Regions from separate parts of the Brachybacterium rhamnosum genome, predicted to be linked through region 2. Evidence: predicted binding sites of a transcription regulator. Region 2 holds the regulator's gene; the other holds the start of a gene.
The links. Region 2 encodes LexA, which represses DNA repair genes until DNA is damaged. Its sites were predicted from a motif close to TCGAACANNTGTTCGA; they were not measured.
Positions count from the first base shown of each region.

Region 1: the regulator LexA is predicted to act here: its motif matches at 2,312-2,327, upstream of ABD080_RS06345 (HNH endonuclease signature motif containing protein).

Region 1 is NZ_BAAAIS010000002.1:981,293-990,616, reverse strand. It holds gene ABD080_RS06350 (helix-turn-helix domain-containing protein) at 1-498, shown strand, start outside; gene ABD080_RS06345 (HNH endonuclease signature motif containing protein) at 533-2,047, opposite strand; gene ABD080_RS06340 (DUF1206 domain-containing protein) at 2,635-3,501, opposite strand; gene putP (sodium/proline symporter PutP) at 3,613-5,118, opposite strand; gene ABD080_RS06330 (sugar phosphate isomerase/epimerase family protein) at 5,229-6,077, opposite strand; gene ABD080_RS06325 (VOC family protein) at 6,297-6,950, shown strand; gene ABD080_RS06320 (LacI family DNA-binding transcriptional regulator) at 7,046-8,071, shown strand; gene ABD080_RS06315 (alpha-N-arabinofuranosidase) at 8,248-9,324, shown strand, end outside.
Region 2 is NZ_BAAAIS010000001.1:304,324-313,647, reverse strand. It holds gene ABD080_RS01450 (YbjN domain-containing protein) at 1-322, opposite strand, end outside; gene miaA (tRNA (adenosine(37)-N6)-dimethylallyltransferase MiaA) at 479-1,405, shown strand; gene dapF (diaminopimelate epimerase) at 1,415-2,311, shown strand; gene ABD080_RS01435 (class I SAM-dependent methyltransferase) at 2,351-2,965, opposite strand; gene hflX (GTPase HflX) at 3,126-4,667, shown strand; gene ABD080_RS01425 (ATP-dependent DNA helicase) at 4,703-6,718, shown strand; gene lexA (transcriptional repressor LexA) at 6,878-7,588, opposite strand; gene ABD080_RS01415 (peptidoglycan-binding protein LysM) at 7,867-8,154, shown strand; gene nrdR (transcriptional regulator NrdR) at 8,181-8,639, shown strand; gene ABD080_RS01405 (HelD family protein) at 8,856-9,324, opposite strand, start outside.

The sequences.
Region 1 (9,324 bases), on a different contig from region 2:
CCGGGGACGGGGCTCATCACGCTCGGGGCGGAGGTGGAGGCGCGCGTGCTGCCCTCGCTGCGCTCCGCCGCGCGGGCTACGCGCCTCGAGGTGGGGCGCCCGGAGCTGTTCGCGCTGAACGGGCTCGAGGCGGCGCTACTCTGGTACGACACGCAGAACCCGCGCCGGCACCGGATCGACGAGCGCCTGCTGCGCGTGCTCGAGCACATCGACGCGCACCTCGCGGAGGACCTCTCGCTGCGCCGGCTCGCCGAGGTGGCGCACCTGTCCCCGTCGCGGTTCTCGCACCTGTTCTCCGCGCAGGTGGGGTCGGCGCCCGCCGCGTACGTGGAGGCGCAGCGCCTCGAGCTCGCCGCGCACCTGCTCGAGCTCACCCCGGATCCGGTCGCCCGGATCGCGAGACGCGTGGGCTACGCGGACCCGCTGTACTTCTCGCGGCGGTTCCGCGCCCGGCACGGGGTGAGCCCGCGCGAGCACCAGTCGCGCCGACGCGCTTGACCCACGGCGCATTCCCGCGCATCCGTGCATCCGGTCAGAAGGGCGGTTCCTGGAACTCGGGGAACTCCGGTGGTGGAGGGTCGACACCGGGCGGACCGTCCCAGGCCGTGTAGTGCTCCTCGTGGAAGGCGTACCAACGCTGCCACATCGCCTCCTCCTCGGGGGTGGCGAAGCAGCACTCGCGCTCCATGCGCTCCCACACCGGGGCGTATCTCTTCTCGTCCAGGTAGAGGTCCCAGAGCCGCTGGTACTCGGCGGCGAGGGTTGCGGTGACGAGGTCCCGGTTCGTGGTGACCTCACTCCAGGCGGTCCCGTCGACGGACCAGCGCGTGGCGCGGCCGCCGTCCGTGCGCTCGGGGTCGAGCCGGCCCTGCGTCTTCGCCGCATGGTGGCGCCGGCACAGGCCGTGGAGGTTCGCGGGGGTGGTGGGGCCGCCGCGGCACGGGTGGAGGTGGTCGAACTCCTCGATGTGGTCGACCTCCCCCGCGTCGACGAGGGTGCGGGTGCAGCCGGGGACGGCGCAGACGGTGTCGACGAGCTTCACGTGCTCGAGCATCGCCCGTGAGGGCCGGTACTGCTGCGCCGCGACGGGCAGGAACTCCCCGCTGATCGGATCGGTCAGCACGCGGTGCCACACCGGTGCGTCCCCGCACAGGGCCCGCGCCATCTCGGCGGGGATCGGGATCGTGCCGTCGAGCGTGCCGGGCGCATCGCTCACGCCGAGGAGGGACAGGACGGGGACGAGGAGGTGCAGCCGCAGCGGCATCCGCGGCACGGGCACTCCCCCGGTGGCGATCGTCGAGCGGGTGAGGAGGAGATAGCGGATCGCGCCGAGCGTCATGTGCCGCCCCGCGGCGGCGGCGTCGCCGTCCACGTCCCAGGGGATCTCGACGTCCTGCGCCCCGGCGGCGATCCGTTCGAGGGCGTGGCGCTGCGCGTCCTGCACCGCACGGGCCGCCTTGTCCAGGCGCCGGCCGAGGCCCAGGATCTCGGGGATCGGCCCCGTCACGCTCAGGCATGCGGTCGCATCGGCGTTCACGTCGATCCGCACGTCCCGCTTCGACTCGGGGGAGCCGTCCGCTGCGGTGCGACCGAACCAGAGCACGAGTGTGCGCAGCAGGGTCCAGAAGCGGTCCGGGGACAGGGAGTCCAGCTGCCAGCCCGCGACCTGCTCGTCCACCAGATGCCGCTGCTCGGCGGTCAGATCCCGGACCGAGCGCAGGACGTGGTCGAACCATTCCGCGGGGAGCGCGCCGGCCTCGACCTCGGCGAGGCAGCGGGGCAGGTCGGTGACGCCGACGAAGGCATCGCGCTGACGGGTCGTGGCGCGGCCGATCCTGGCGCGCAGCACCATCCCCACCGCCGCCGCGTTCACGTCGCCGTCCTCCTCCCCCGCCTTCGCGTCCCACAGGGCGGCGAGGTCCCGCAGCTCAGCGACGTAGAGCGCCGCGAGCACGGTGCGCCGCCGGTCCAGGAGCCGACGGAGGACCACGGCCTCCTCGGACTCCTCCTCCACGAGCGCGAGGCCGGCGATGGTCCCCGCCGTCACCTCGCTCCGGCCCTTCACCGTTCCCCGCAGGACGCGCGGGAGCGCCTGCTCCGGCTCCCCCGGCCGGCGCGCAGCGGAAGCAGCCGACTCCTCAGGGAGGAGCGCGGGAGTGGGAGTGGGAGGCGGCGAGCCCTCCTCGCCGCGCGGCACGGGCTCGCGCGAGAGCGTCGACATCACCCACCACCTCCCTCGCACCGACCGGGATCTGCATGCGGAAGGACGGGGAAGCGTCAGCGATTCCCGCCCGTCACGTTCCCTCCATTTTAGAACAGTTGATCGATGATCACCAGGGCCCGTCGAGAACTGCCGAAGAATGTGGACAACCCTGCGCTGGGGAGGAACGATCGGCATCACGACCTGCACAGATGCGCACACTCACCCGCCCACCATCGAGACGCAGGAAATCCCTGACGAGAAGAGGTCACGATCCGCGCCGATCACGATTCTCGGGAAGTACATGATGTACGCGATTTTCTGGAGGGACCGTCGGCCGGTGCGCCACAGGAGCGAGAGACGGGGGCGCCGTCGACCGACGCGCCGCCGGCGAGGGGGGCGAGGTGGCGGGCAGAGGCGCTCCCCCACCGCCCTCACATGTCCGCGTAGCGGGAGCGCAGGATCGAGAAGACGCCGAAGAGGATGAGACCCACGCCCACGAGGATCAGCAACACGGTCCCGGCCGGGAGGGACGCCATCGTGGAGAGAGCGGCGTCGAGGCCGCCGGCCTTGTCAGGATCCGCGGTGATCGCCGCCCAGCCGAACAGGGCGCCCACGGCCACGAGCGCCACGCCCTTGGCGACGTACCCGGCGGTGCCGCTCACGGTCACGGCCCGGGAGACCGTGCGGTGGCGTCGGCCCTCGAGCTGCTTCTCGAAGCGGCGCGTCACCCCGGCGACGACGTGATAGATCCCGATCCCGATGATGACGAGGGCGACGACGCCCACGAGCAGCCGCCCGGCGGGGGCGGTCATGAGGGCGGCGGTCACCGAGTCCGTCTGCTGCTCGGAGGAGCTGCCGCTGCCGATCGCGAAGCGCAGGGCGGTCGAGGCGAGCGCCGCATAGACGATCGCCTTGCCGAGGGTCTTCACGACGTGCTGGGCGGCGTCCGCTCGACCGTCGGCCTGCCGGGCGCCGAACCAGGCCTCCGCGACGTGCCACAGGGCGAGGGCGATCATCGCGACACCGCCGGTCCACAGCAGCACGGGACCACCGGGGGCGGAGGCGATGGAGCGCAGGGCGCCGGACTGGTCCGCCTCACCGCCGGAGCCGAGGGCGATCCGCAGCGCGATCGCGCCGATGAGCAGGTGCACGAGCCCACTGACGACGAAGCCGGCGCGGGCGAGGCCCTCGAAGACGGGGTGCTCGGCGACCTCCTCGGCGGCGTCCTCGGCACGGCGCGCGGTGTCCTCCGCACGGCGGGCGGCGCGGCGGGCGTCCTCAGGCTGGGGCATGTCCATGGCGGCAGGATAGGGGCCCCGGACGGCGACGCGCCCCGCCACCGGGGACGGTGACGGGGCGCGTCGGGAACGTGGGGATCGTTCCCCAGGCCGCGGCGGTGCGGCGGGAGGTCAGGCGCCCGTGCGGATCTCCGCGACCGCCTGGTCGAGCTCGTCGATGGCCTCCTTCGGGGGCTTCGGCGTCACGAGGCTCACGAGCACCGCGACGGCGAGGCCCACGGCGAAGCCGGGGATGATCTCGTAGAGGCGGTCCGGCAGCAGCCCGAACAGGGTGCCGAGCTCCGTCTGCCCCCAGACGAAGGCGACGACGGCGCCGCTGACCATGCCGGCGAGGGCGCCCATCGCGGAGAGGCCGCGCCAGAAGAGGCTCAGCAGAACGACGGGGCCGAAGGCGGAGCCGAAGCCGGCCCAGGCGAAGCCCACGAGGTCCAGCACGGAGGCGTTCGGGTTCAATGCGAGCAGCAGCGCGAACACGGCGACGGCGAGCACGGCCGCACGGCCCCACCACAGCTTCGCCTTGGGCGAGGTGGCCTTGCCGGCGGCGCCGAGGAGGTCCTCGACGAGCGCGGAGCTCGTGACGATGAGCTGCGAGGAGATCGTGGACATGATCGCGGCGAGCACCGCGGCCAGCAGGAACCCGGCGATCAGCGGGTGGAAGAGGATCTGGGCCATGTCCAGGAACACCGACTCGGCGTTCTTGGTGTCCGTGAGGGACTGGCCCGGGTTCTGCTGCATGTAGGCGAGGCCCGCGATCGCGGTGAGGATCGCACCGATCACGCAGATGACCATCCAGCCGATGCCCACGGTCGCGCCGTACTTCGCATCGCGGGCGGAGCGCAGCGCCATGAAGCGCACGATGATGTGCGGCTGGCCGAAGTAGCCGAGGCCCCAGGCCACGTTGCCGACGATCGCGACGATGCTCGCCCCCGCGACGAGGGAGCCGAACTCGGGGTTCTCCACGAAGGCGGAGTGGAACATCTGCGCGGGGCCGCCCGTGACGACCATCGCGACGATCGGCACGGCGATGAGGGAGACCATCATGATCAGGCCCTGGACGACGTCGGTGTAGCTCGCGCCGAGGAACCCGCCGAAGAGGGTGTAGACGATGGTCACGCCCGCCACGAGGAGCATGCCGACCACGTAGGAGCCGCCGAAGGTGGACTCGAAGAAGAGGCCGCCCGCGACCATGCCGGAGGAGACGTAGAAGGCGAAGAACACGAGGATCACGAGGCCCGCAGCGATGCGCAGCAGGCGCGTGCGGTCCCGCAGGCGGCTCTCGAAGAAGCTGGGGAGCGTGATCGAGTTGCCGGCGATCTGCGTGTGCTGACGCAGCCGCGGGGCGACGACGATCCAGTTCACGGCCGCGCCGACGGTGAGGCCGATCGCGATCCAGACCTCGACGAGGCCGGAGAGGTAGAGAGCGCCGGGCAGACCCATCATGAGCCAGCCGGACATGTCCGAGGCGCCGGCGGAGAGCGCTGCGGTGAACGGGTGCAGGTTGCGCCCGCCGAGCATGTAGTCCTCGCCGTCATCGGTCTTGCGGTACGCGTAGAGACCGATCGCGAGCATGGCCAGGAAGTAGATCCCGACCGCGATGAGCTTGAACGTCAGGTCCATGGGTCCTCCGAGGAGCGGGGTGGGGGAAGGGCGGGGAGAGAGGGGTGGAGGGCGGGGGGCCCGTCGACCGTAACGATCAGCGAGACGGGGCGCACGTCGGCGCGGAGGGTTCAGACGGCGCCGATCGCACGGTCCGTGCGCTCCCGGATATCCGTGAGGACCTGCGCGATCGGCTGCTCGGCAAGCTCCTTCATGAAGGGCTCGACCTTGACCGGCCCGGTGTAACCGGCGTCACGCACAGCGCCCATGAATCCGTCGAGATCGATGACCCCGGTCGCGAAGGGCAGGCGCCGGTCGAGGTCCATCTGCTCGTCACGCTCGCGGTCGTCGCGGGCGTCGTTGATGTCCACGGAGACGACGTCGGCGTCGGTGAGCCCGGCGAGGTCCTCGGCGCTCTCGCCGGCGGTGTACCAGTGGTAGCTGTCGAGGATGAGGCCGACGTTGCCGGCGCCGGTCTCCGCGATGAGCTCGCGGGCCTCGCGGATGCCGTGGATGAAGGGGAAGCGCTCGGTGGACCAGAAGGTCTTGGGGCCGATGTACTCCAGGCCCAGGCGGAGGCCGGAATCCGCGAGGAGCTCGGCGACGAGGGCGAGGCGGCCCACGTGGAGTCGCCAGTTCTCGCGGTGGTCGCGGTCCTCGTGCATGGGGCGGATCCAGGTGCCGACGGCGCTCACGCCCGCGGCGGTGAGCAGGTCGAGGGCGTCGGGGAGCTGGGCGAGGGCCTGGCGGAACTCCTCCGCGGGGGCGTCGAGGCCGATGGGCAGGCCCGCGATCCCCCAGCGCAGCCCCTTCTCGCGCACCGCGTCGCCGTGCTCGACGACGGCCTGACGGCTGGGGAGGGAGGAAAAGTACGAGGGATCGGGGTCGACGCCGCCGAATCCGAGGCTGGAGGCGAGGTCGACCGCGTCCGTGTGGTCGAGGGTCAGCCCGAGGGCACCGGGCGAGAGGCAGGAGAACATGCGCTCGAGCCTACGGGGCCCTGTGGCCGCGGTCACGTCTTCCGGAGGGAGAGGTCTTCGCTCGGAGGTCCGCACCCCACGGCGCCGCGGTCAGCACGCCGTTCCCGCACGAGCCGGCCGGGTACCGTCGTCGGCATCGACGTCGGCGCGCCACCCGCGCCGTCGACCACCCGCCCCCGGGTCCCGGTGATACCAGGGGCCCCGATCCCAGGAGCCCTCATGAGCATCCCCCGCCTGCTCGACCACGTCGTCATCGCCGGCCCCGACCTCGCCCAGCTCGTGGACTGGTTCCACGAGCTCACGGGGGTCACCGCCGCCCCCGGCGGCACCCACCCCACCGGGACCGCGAACGCGCTGGTCGCCCTCACGGTCGACGGCGAGCAGGGCCCGCTCTACCTCGAGCTGATCGGTCCCGATCCGGAGCGCGAGGGCGAGGAGCTGCCGAAGACCTTCAGCATCAACCGGCTGAGGAAGCCCACCCTCATCACCTACGCCGTGCACCCCGAGAGGATCGACGAGGTCGCCCGGCACGCCCGGGCCGGGGGCGTCGACCCCGGCGACGTGCAGGACCTCTCCCGCCGCACCGCGGACGGCGCCGAGCTGCGCTGGAGGCTGACCCAGGCGAAGGCCCCGCGCAACTACGCGATCCCCTTCCTCATCGACTGGGGCGACACACCCCACCCGGGGCTCGGCTCCGATCTGCCCGCGGTCGAGCTGGTCTCCTTCGAGCGCATCGAGGTGAACCCCGCACCCCAGCAGAAGGCGCTCGACGCCCTCGGCCTCGGGGACGGCGTCGCCGCGATCCGCGAGGCCCCCGGCTCCCGCTTCGTGCTGCACCTGCGCACCGCCGTGGGACGCGACGTCGAGATCTGAGGCGGCGGCCCGCTCCCGCGCCACGATCCCCGGCCGGCGCCGACGGCCCTCCGGTACCCTGCGCTGAGGTCACCGGCCCGGGCAGGAGGTGCGCGATGGCGCAGCGGATCACGATGGCGGCCGTCGCGCGACGAGCCGGCGTCTCGCCGATGACCGTCTCGAACGTCCTGCGGGGGAAGGCGAGCGTCGCCCCCGAGCTGCGGGCCCGCGTCGAGGAGGCCGTGCGGGAGACGGGCTACCGCGTGAACGTCTCCGCGCGCACCCTGCGCTCCGGCCACAGCGGCGTGATCGGCCTGCTCGCCCCGGGCACCGACTCCCCCTTCTCCTACTACGGGATGCTCGGCGGCCTCATCGCGCAGGAGGCGCGGCGCCACGGCCTCTCGCTCGTCACGGAGACCCCGGAGGCGGACCTGCTCGCGGAGGTCGCCGCCGTGGAGCGCGCCCGCACCCTCGCCTACGACGGCCTGATCCTCACCCCGCTCGCCCTGCGCCCGGAGGACGCGAGCCTGCTGCCCGCGGAGCTCCCCGTCGTCGTGCTCGGCGAGCGGCCCGCGCCGACGGGCACCGCGCACATCTCCCTCTCCAACCAGGAGGGCATGTTCGCCGCGACCACGCATCTGCTCGAGCGCGGCTGCCGATCGATCGCCCTGCTGGCCGGGGACGGCTGGCCGGAGACGGATCCGCTGGCCCGTCGCATCGACGGCTACCGCGACGCGCTCGCCGCCTGGGGCGGGGAGACCGGAGAGCCGATGCTGATCCCGGTCGCGGGCCTCACCGCGCAGGCCGGGCGCGAGGCCGCGCGGGACTCCGTGGACCGGGGACTGCGCCCGGACGGCTACGTGGGCGTGACCGACTCGGTCATGCTGGGCGCCGTGCGCGGCCTCGCCGACAGGGGCCTGCGGGTGCCGGAGGATGCGCTCGCGATCGGCTTCGACGGCCTCCCCGAGGGCGAGTTCTCCCTCCCCTCGCTCTCGACCATCAGCCCCGACCACCGCTGGATCGCGCGCCGCGCCGTGGAGCTGCTGCAGGAGCGGATCGACGCCCCCGCCCCCGCGGAGCTCGGCGGCCTCGAGATCCGGGCGCCCTTCACCCTCGTCGAGCGCGAGTCCACGCGCCGCTGAGGCGCGGCCGCGCCTCGACCAGGTGCCTCGCCCACGTCCCGTCGCCCTCTTGACTCTGGCGGTGTATCGATACACGATGGAGCCGACGCGCGCGGGCCACCGTCGGCCCCGCGCTCCCGCATCAGGCATCACCCCCCCCTCTCAGCCCGGCCCCGGCCGCCCTCCCAGGAGCACCCATGACCAGCAATCGTCGCCGCTCGCTGTCCACAGCGCTGACCTCCGCGCTCGCCGCGCCCGCTGCCTCGGAGGCCCCCGCCCCGAGCGCCGCCGGCGCATCGGGCACCCCGGCCCCGCCGCCCGCGCCCGCCGGCCCCGCGCAGGTGACCGTCGACCTCGACCAGGGCGGGGACACGATCAGCCGCCACGTCTACGGACACTTCGCCGAGCACCTGGGCCGCTGCATCTACGAGGGCTTCTTCGTGGGCGAGGACTCCGAGCTGCCGAACACCCGCGGCATCCGCGACGACGTCGTCGCCGCCCTGCGCGCCCTGCAGGTCCCCAACCTGCGCTGGCCCGGAGGCTGCTTCGCGGACGAGTACCACTGGAAGGACGGCGTGGGCCCCCGCGAGGAGCGGCCGCGCATGGTCAACTCCCACTGGGGCGACGTCGTCGAGGACAACTCCTTCGGCACCCACGAGTTCATGGACCTCGTGGAGCTGCTGGGCACCGAGGCCTACGTCAACGGCAACGTCGGCTCCGGCACCGTGCAGGAGATGTCCGAGTGGATCGAGTACCTCACCCGCTCCGACGACTCCCCCATGGCCGCCCTGCGCCGCAGCAACGGCCGCGACGAGCCCTGGACGGTGCCCTTCTTCGGCATCGGCAACGAGGCCTGGGGCTGCGGCGGCAACATGTCCGCCGAGGCCTACGCGGACCTCGCCCGCCAGTACTCGACGTACGTGCGCGACCACGCCGGCAACGAGGTCACCCGCATCGCGGCCGGCGCCCACGACGGCGACACCCACTGGACCGAGGTGCTCATGCGCGCCCTGGGCGACGGACTCGGCCGGCAGGCCGACGGCGACCCCGCGCCCTTCCAGGCCGTCTCGCTGCACTACTACACGATGACCGGCCCCTGGACGGACAAGGGATCGGCCACCGAGTTCACCGAGGACGAGTGGTACGCGGCGCTCTCCCGCGCCTCGTACATCGACGAGCTGCTCGCCCGCCACAGCACCGTCATGGACCGCTACGACCCGTACCGCAAGGTGGGCCTCGTGCTCGACGAGTGGGGCACCTGGTGGAACGTCGAG
Region 2 (9,324 bases):
CGGACTCACGCCGCACGTAGACCTTGGGCCACACGCGGTTCATGTTCCACTCGTTGCAGAGCTTGATCATCTGCACCTTGCGGGACATGTCCACGCTGTGGTTCCAGCGCCCGCGGGTCTGCAGGACGCCGTGGTCCTCGCCGCTGAGCATGAACTGGAAGCGGTAGTCGTCGAAGCGCGCCCGGAGGATCTCGGGATGCGCCTCGTCCTCCACATAGGCGTAGCCGTGGCGGGTCAGCGCCTGCTGCACCCGCTGCAGGGACATCGGCGTCAGGCCCTCGGCCGAGTCCGCCAGCAGGCGGTCCTCGTTCGCGGTAGTCACGTGCACCTCGGTGGTCTCGCTCGGGAACGGTGGAGCCCCGGTGCCGGGGCGGGCCTCACCCTACCCCGTCCCCTGCAAGAAGGCCCGACCGCCCGACGTGATCCCGCTGACCCCTCGACGAGCTCGCCCTCGGACCCGGCGGATAGGGTGCTCGCCATGGAGAACGCCCCGCTGATCGCGATCGTCGGCGCGACCGCGACGGGCAAGTCCGACCTCGCGATCGCGCTCGCCCGGCATCTGGACGCCGAGGTCGTCAACGCGGACGCCCTGCAGCTGTACCGCGGCATGGACATCGGCACCGCGAAGGTCCCCCCGGCGGAGCGGCTCGGTGTGCCCCATCACCAGTTCAACGTGCTCGACGTGACGGAGGAGGCGAGCGTCTCCGCGTACCAGGCCGCCGCCCGGGCGGACCTCGCGGCGATCCGTGACCGGGGGCGGGTGCCGATCCTCGTGGGCGGCTCCGGTCTCTACGTGCGCGCCGTCCTCGACGACCTCGAGTTCCCGCCCACCGATCCGGAGGTCCGCGCCCGCTGGGAGCGCCGCGCGGAGGAGATCGGCGCCCCGGCCCTCCACGAGGAGCTCGCCCGACGGGACCCCGGGGCGGCGAGCAGCATCGGTCCCGGGGACGTGCGGAGGATCGTGCGGGCCCTCGAGGTGGGCGAGCTCACCGGACGTCCCTTCGCCGCCTTCCTCCCACGGCCCCTGCACCGGGACCCCTCGACGGTGCAGATCGGGCTGCGGCAGGACCGCGCCGCGCTGCACGGGCGGATCGCGCGGAGGGTGGACGGCATGCTCGCGGCGGGGCTGCTCGAGGAGGTCGCCGCGCTGCGCGAGCTCGGCCTGGACCGCGGGGTCACGGCGCGGCGCGCGATCGGCTACGAGCAGGGGCTCGCCGTGCTCGACGGGACGATGACCATCGAGCAGGCGCGGGAGTCCACGGTGGTCGGCACGCGGCGGCTCGTGCGCAAGCAGGACACCTGGTTCCACCGCGACGTACGGGTGCGCTGGATCGACGGTGCCGATCCGGCGGCGGGGCGAGCGCTGGATCACGTGCTCGAGGACGCCCTCGCCGCGCTGGCCTAGGCTCGGACCATGAGCACTCCTGCGCCGCACGGACGGTCCACCCCCGCGGGTCCGCGCCTCCCCGAGGGGCTCCGCTTCTCCAAGGGCCACGGCACCCGCAACGACTTCGTGCTGCTGGACGACCCCGACGGCGCGATCGACCTGGACTCGGCCGCGGTCGCGGCCCTCGCGGACCGGCGCTCCGGGGTGGGCGGCGACGGCGTGATCCGCGCGGTGCGCACGCGCGCGGCCGGGGTCGACGCCCCCGCGGACGCCCCCGAGTGGTTCATGGACTACCGCAACGCCGACGGCTCGATCGCCGAGATGTGCGGCAACGGGGTGCGCGTGGTCGCTGCCTTCCTGCGCCGCGAGGGGCACGTGCGCGAGGACCGCTTCCCGCTCTGGACCCGCGCGGGCGTGCGCACCGTCGAGGTGCTCGCCGACCCGACGCCGGAGGAGCCCGCCTGGCGCGTGCGCGTCGGCATGGGCGAGGCGGGGATCTCCCGGACGGGCCGCACTGTCCACGTCGCGGGCCACGACCTCGAGGTCACCGACGTCGACATGGGCAATCCGCATGCCGTCGCGTTCCTCCCCGAGGGCGTCGCCCTCGAGGACCTCGACCTCACACACCGGCCGGGGCTCTCCCCGGAGCCGGAGCACGGCGCGAACATCGAGCTCGTGGTCACGCGCGGTGAGCGGCACGTGGCGATGCGCGTCCACGAGCGCGGGGTGGGGGAGACCGAGTCCTGCGGGACGGGCGTCGCCGCCACGGCGGTCGCGGCCGCCCTGCGCGCGGGGGACGACTCCCGCCTGCCGTGGCGGGTCGACGTGCCCGGCGGCTCCCTCGAGGTGGGCTGGACCGATCAGGGCGAGGTCACGCTCGCCGGCGCCGCCGAGATCGTCGCCGACGGCACCCTGCTCCTCTGAGCCGCGCGGGTCCGGGGCGACCGGTTCCCTCGGGCCGTCTCAGCGGGCGGGCCCCACCTCGAGGACCCGGAAGCCCTTGGCGCTCGCGACCTTGGCGACCTCGCGGCCCGGCAGCTGCTCGCCGAGCCACCGGGCCAGCGGGTCCGCACCGAGTTTTTTCCCCACCACCATCGCCGCGGTGCCCTCGGGGGTGAGGCGGCCGATCCACGTCAGCAGCAGCGCGTGGAGGGCCTCCTTGCCGATCCGGATCGGCGGGTTCGACCAGATCGCGTCGAGGGTGAGGCCGTCAGGGACCTCCTCGGGCGCGATGACGCGCACGTTCCCCAGCCCGAGGCTCGCCGCGTTCTCCGCCGTGAGGTCGCGGGCGCGCTTCGAGACGTCGACCGCCCACACCTCGGCGTCCGGGTGCAGCAGCGCCGCCGTGAGCGTGATCGGGCCCCAGCCGCAGCCGAGGTCCAGCAGCCGGGCGCCGGGCGGCACGGGGGTGATCTCGTCGAGCCGCGCGAGCATCACCGCCGTGGCCTTGTCCAGGCCGTGCCCGCTGAACACGGAGGAGCTCGAGACCAGGTGCCGCTCCTCGCCGGCGAGGCTCACCCGCAGCGGGAAGCGGGTGTCCTCGGTCGAGGGGGAGGGGGAGAAGTAGTGCTCGTCCACCCCGGCAGGATACGGAGGCCCGCGCCGGCGTGCGGCGAGCTCGGCGCCGGGGCGGGTGCGCCGTGGGCAAAATCCCTCGACCCCGGCGCGGGGGCGTGGGATTCTGGGACGACCCGGTGCCGCCGGGCCCCTGTCGTCCCCCATGAGGAGATCCCTGAACGTGCCCATCGCCTTCCATCCCGATTCCGAGCCCGACACCGACGTCGTGCCGAGCAGCGCCCCGGGAGCAGAAGCCGCCGAGAGCACGATCCCGGGCTCCCGCACCCGTGACCCGCTGACCGAGCGCATCCTCGCCCGCGGCGACGCCTCCGTCTCGTCGGTCACCTACGACTCCTCGACCGACGGGGACCAGCTCGACCTCGCGGACCGCCATGCCCTGCGCCGCGTCGCCGGGCTGCGCACGGACATCGAGGACGTCACCGAGGTCGAGTACCGCCAGCTGCGCCTCGAGCGCGTGGTCCTCGCGGGCCTCTACACCTCCGGCGACGTGGCGGAGGCGGAGAACAGCCTGCGCGAGCTCGCCGCGCTCGCCGAGACGGCGGGCTCCGAGGTGCTCGAGGGCGTCATGCAGCGCCGTGCCCATCCCGATCCCGCGACCTTCCTGGGCCGCGGCAAGGCCGCCGAGCTCGCCGAGGTCGTCACCGAGGTCGGCGCGGACACGGTCATCGCCGACGGCGAGCTGGCCCCCAGCCAGCGCCGCGCCCTCGAGGACATCGTCAAGGTGAAGGTCGTGGACCGCACCGCGCTCATCCTCGACATCTTCGCCCAGCACGCCAAGTCCCGCGAGGGCAAGGCGCAGGTGGAGCTCGCGCAGCTCGAGTACCTGCTGCCGCGGCTGCGCGGCTGGGGCGACTCCATGTCGCGTCAGGCCGGAGGGCGCGTCGCCGCGGGCGGCGCGGGCATGGGGTCCCGCGGCCCCGGCGAGACGAAGATCGAGCTGGATCGCCGTCGCATCCGCGACCGCATGTCCAAGCTGCGCCGCGAGATCAAGGCCATGGCCCCGGGGCGCGAGGCGCAGCGCGCGGACCGCCACCGCAACCTCGTCCCCTCGGTCGCGATCGCCGGCTACACCAACGCCGGGAAGTCCTCCCTGCTCAACCGGCTCACCGGGGCGGGCGTGCTCGTCGAGAACGCGCTGTTCGCGACGCTGGACCCGACGGTCCGGCGCACCCGGACCCCGGACGGCCGCGAGTACACCTATGCGGACACGGTGGGCTTCGTGCGGCACCTGCCCACGCAGCTCATCGAGGCCTTCCGCTCGACGCTCGAGGAGGTCGGCGATGCGGACCTCCTGCTCCACGTCGTCGACGCGTCCCACCCGGACCCGGAGGGCCAGATCCGCGCCGTGCGCACCGTGCTCGGCGAGATCGAGGGCTTCGACGTGCCCGAGATCGTCGTGCTGAACAAGGCCGACATCGCCGCCCCGGAGACCCTCGCTCGGATCCGCTCCCAGGTGGGGCTCTCCGCGGTGGTCTCCGCCCGCACGGGCGCCGGCATCGAGAAGCTGCGCGATCTCATCGCGGAGCACCTGCCCCGTCCCGCCGTCGAGGTGGACCTCGTGGTGCCCTACTCGCGGGGCGACCTGATCTCGCGGGCGCACGACACGGGGGAGGTGCTGGGTGAGGAGCATCTCGCCGAGGGCACCCACCTGCACGCCCGTGTCGACGAGGCGCTCGCCGCGGAGCTGCGCGGCGCGGCCTGAGCCGGAGCGCGGGGGCGCGCGGATACCCTGATCCGATGACCGCAGCCCCCGCCTCCGAGGCCTCCGTCGCCTCCCTGTCCACCCTGATGGAGGCGGCCGTCGGGGCCATCGGCGGCAGTCCCCGCGAGGGGCAGTCCGCGATGGCGGAGGCCGTCGACACGGCCATGCGGGGACAGCGCCATCTGCTCGTCCAGGCGGGCACCGGCACCGGCAAGTCCCTCGCCTATCTGGTCCCCGCCCTGCGGCACGCCGTGACCTCGGGGCGCCCGGTCGTCGTCTCCACGGCGACGATCGCTCTGCAGACCCAGCTCATCCGCAAGGACCTCCCGCGGATCGTCGACGCGCTCGCCCCGCACCTCCCGCGCACGCCCACCTTCGCCCTGCTCAAGGGGCGCGGGAACTACCTGTGCCGGCACAAGATGGACGGCGGCTACCCCGTCGAGGATCCCGGCTCCCTCTTCTCCGAGGCCGCGGTGGATCCCGCTTCCGGCGCGAGCGAACGGCTCGGGGACCAGGTGCGGCGACTGCGCGCCTGGGCGGAGGAGACGGAGACGGGTGACCGCGACAGCCTCGAGGACCCGGTCTCCGACCGCGCCTGGCGTCAGGTCTCCGTGCTCGGCAACCAGTGCCTCGGCCAGACCTGCCCGATGGTCGGGTCCTGCTTCGCCGAGCGCAGCCGCGAGATCGCGAAGGAGGTCGACGTCATCGTCACGAACCATGCGCTGCTCGCGATCGACGCCTTCGACGGCCACGGGATCATCCCCGAGCACGACGTGGTCGTCTTCGACGAGGCCCACGACCTCACCTCCCGCGTCACCGGCGCCGTCACCGAGGTGCTCGTCCCCGGCATGGTGCGGGGGACCGTGCGCGACCTCCGGGGTCTGGGCATGGCCGCGACCGCGCTCGACGACGCCGGCGACGAGCTGCGCGAGGCCCTCGCGCTCGTCCCCGACGGGCGGGTGATCGGGGACCTCCCGGAGCGCCTCGCCGATGCGATCGAGCAGCTTCGCGTCCAGGCCCGCACCGCCCACACCGACGCCAAGGACGCGGGGGACGAGGGCGTGGTCGGCACGGCCGGCGCGCGCAAGGCGGTGCGCTCGAGCCTGCAGGAGATCATCGACGTCTGCGAGCGTCTCCTGGACCCGGCGGAGGACGACGTCGTCTCCGTCTCCCACTCGCCCGTCACCGGGCGCTCGAGCGTGCAGGTCGCGCCGCTGAGCGTCGCGCTCGCGATGCGCGGGGCGATCCTCGAGCACCGCACGGCCGTGCTCGCCTCCGCGACCCTCGCCCTGGGCGGCCGCTTCGAGCCGCCCGCAGGGGAGGTGGGGCTCGCGCGCGCGGCACGCACCGGGGTGGACGAGGTCCCCTCCCGGGAGGACCACGGCGCCTGGGCGGGCCTCGACGTGGGAAGCCCGTTCGCCTACCGCCGCCAGGGCATCCTCTACACGGCCGCGCATCTGCCGCGGCCGGGCCGCGAGGGGCCGAGCATCGAGATGCTCGACCATCTGACCGAGCTCGTGGAGGCCTCCCACGGCGGTGCGCTGTGCCTGTTCTCCTCCCGCCGGGGCGCGGAGCTCGCCGCGGAGCACGTGCGCGCCCGGCTCGACCTCCCCATCGGCGTGCAGGGGGAGGACTCGATGGGGAACCTCGTGCGGGACTTCCGGGAGGACCCGGACACGAGCCTCTTCGGCACCCTCACCCTGTGGCAGGGCGTGGACGTCGCCGGTCAGGCCTGCCGCCTGGTGACGATCGACCGCATCCCGTTCCCGCGCCCGGACGATCCGCTGACGGCTGCGCGCCAGGAGCGCGTGGACCAGCGGGGGAGCAGCGGCTTCATGGCGGTCTCCGTGCAGCATGCGGCGCTGCTCATGGCGCAGGGCGCCGGCCGGCTGATCCGCACGCAGGAGGACCGCGGCATGGTCGCCGTGCTCGACCCGCGGCTGGCGACGGCCCGCTACGGGCAGGTGCTGAGGGCGGCGATGCCTCCGCTGTGGCCCACCCAGGACCCGCGCGTCGCAGTCGACGCGCTGAGGCGGCTCAGCGCGTCCTGAGCCTCGCGGTACGACGGCCCCGTGGCGTGACGGACGCTGAGCCCAGCGGGTACTGAACCGGAGGGGCCTGAGCTGGCTGGGACTCGGCCGGCGGAAGCCCGTGCGGTGGGGTCTGGGCCGACGGTACCCGAGCCGGTGGGGTCTGGGCCCAGCGCGACCTCAGACCGCACGGAGGACGGCGACGACCTTGCCGAGGATCTCGGCGGCGTCGCCGAGGATCGGCGTGAATGCCGGGTTGTGCGGCATGAGCCAGATGTGGCCGTCCCGCTGGGCGAACGTCTTGACGGTCGCCTCGCCGTCGATCATCGCGGCGACGATCTCGCCTTTCTCCGCCGTGGGCTGCGAGCGGACCACGACCCAGTCGCCGTCGCAGATCGCCGCGTCGATCATCGACTCGCCGACCACCTGCAGCAGGAAGAGGTCGCCGTCGCCGACGAGCCGCTCGGGCAGCGTGAAGACGTCCTCGACCTGCTCATGCGCGGTGATGGGGACGCCTGCGGCGATCCGTCCCACGAGCGGCACGGGCACGGAGGGGCCGGCCATGACCTCGGCGGGATCGGCCTCCTGCTCGGGGGCGCCGTCCTCCCCGGGCATGACGACCTCCATCGCGCGGGGGCTGCGGGGGTCGCGACGCAGGAATCCCTTGCGCTCGAGCACCTGGAGCTGGTGGGAGACCGAGGAGGACGAGGTGAGTCCCACGGCGTCGCCGATCTCCCGGATGGTGGGCGGGTAGCCGCGCGAGCGCAGCGACGCGGTGATGGTCTCCAGCACGAGCCGCTGGCGACGGGAGAGCGCGGCCGTGGCCTCGGACGGCGACTCCTCGCGCAGGCGGCGGAGCGGCTCGGGTCGGGACGGGATGCTCGGCGACATCGGGCGGTCCTCCTGGCTTCGTCTGTCTGACCCTCGCGGTTCGGTGGTCGTGTCACCCAGGGTAGGTCGGCCGGGAGCGAACTCCAAACATGTGTTCGAGTTTTCTCTTGCGTGTCGTGACGGTCTGCCCTAGAGTCGCACACAGATTCGATCGAACAGGAGTTCGTAAGATGCATACTCGTCAGGCCACCGTCACCGCTCTTCCCCTGCGTGGCACCTCTTCTGTCGCCCGTCCCGCTCGTGCAGGTGTTCGACTGGAGGTCACCCGTCGGGGCCGCATGCTCGTCACCGCGATCGCCTTCCTCCTCGGGCTGGCCGTCGCCGCCCTCGCCCTGCTCGTCCTCGACGTCCCCTCCGCCCTCGCGGGTGACGGGGCCGACGGCGAGCGGACGGTCACCGTGGCCGCCGGCGACGACCTCTGGTCCTACGCCGATCTCTACGCCCCCGAGGGCATGAGCGACGCCGACTTCGTCACCGAGGTCCGCGCGCTCAACGAGCTCCCCACCCCGCGCCTCACGCAGGGCCAGGAGATCGTGCTGCCCGCCGCGGATCCCGCCGGGCGCTGATCCCCCGGGCCAGGTACCCTGGCCCGATGCACTGCCCGTACTGCCGTCATCCCGATTCGAGGGTCGTCGACTCGCGCACGTCCGACGACGGCGGCACGATCCGGCGCCGGCGCCAGTGCCCCCAGTGCTCCCGCCGCTTCTCCACCACGGAGACGGCCTCGCTCTCCGTGCTCAAGCGATCCGGGGTGAGCGAGCCCTTCAGCCGGGCGAAGGTCATCTCCGGCGTGCGCAAGGCCTGCCAGGGTCGTCCCGTCTCCGACGATCAGCTCGCCGTCCTCGCGCAGCGCGTCGAGGAGGACATCCGTGGATCGGGCCAGGCGGAGATCGACGCCCACGGCGTCGGGCTCGCAATCCTGCAGCCGCTCCAGGAGCTGGACCTCGTGGCCTACCTCCGCTTCGCGAGCGTGTACCAGGGGTTCGAGTCCCTCGACGACTTCGAGGCGGCGATCCGTCGGCTTCGCGACGAAGGTCCGGCCTCGTCCTGAGACTCGTCCACCATGTGGTGGATTGTGGTCAGGAGACTCCCAGGGTGTGCGTAAGATAGCCCCCGTGCGCTCGCGCGGCGCACATCTGATCGGCGGTCGTGGAGGGGAAGCCACGGCCGCCGATCTCTGTCCGCGGGCCTGCCCCGAGCGGCGCTCGTCGACGGCCCTCGAGGCGCCGGGACGCCGGGCGCCGAGGGCCCACCGGGGGGGGGGGGCTCAGGCGCCGACGCCCTCCGGCAGGTCCCGGGCGTGCACCACGCCCAGATGGGTCGTGGGCCGGGTCATCGCGACATAGAGGTCCCCGGCGCCGTGCTGCTCCACGAGCTCCGCCGGCTCCACGACGACCACCGCATCGAACTCGAGGCCCTTCGCGTCCTGCGCGCTCATCACCGCGATCTCGTCGTCGACACCGGAGGAGCCGAGTCCGATCCGTCCCTGTCCGGACACCGCGCCCTGCTCCTGGAGCGCGCGGGCCACCTCGCCGATCCGCTCCGGAGTTGTGATCACCGCGGTCCGGCCGGTCCGGCCGTCGCGCCAGGACAGGACCGCGCGGGCGGCGCCCGCGGCGAGCTCGTCCGGTCCCACCCTGAGGATCTCGGGGTCGCTCTCGCCCTCGCGCACCGAGCTCACCGTCGTGACCGGCAGGTCGTGGGCGGCCGCCATGGCGAGGGCCCGCTCCATGATC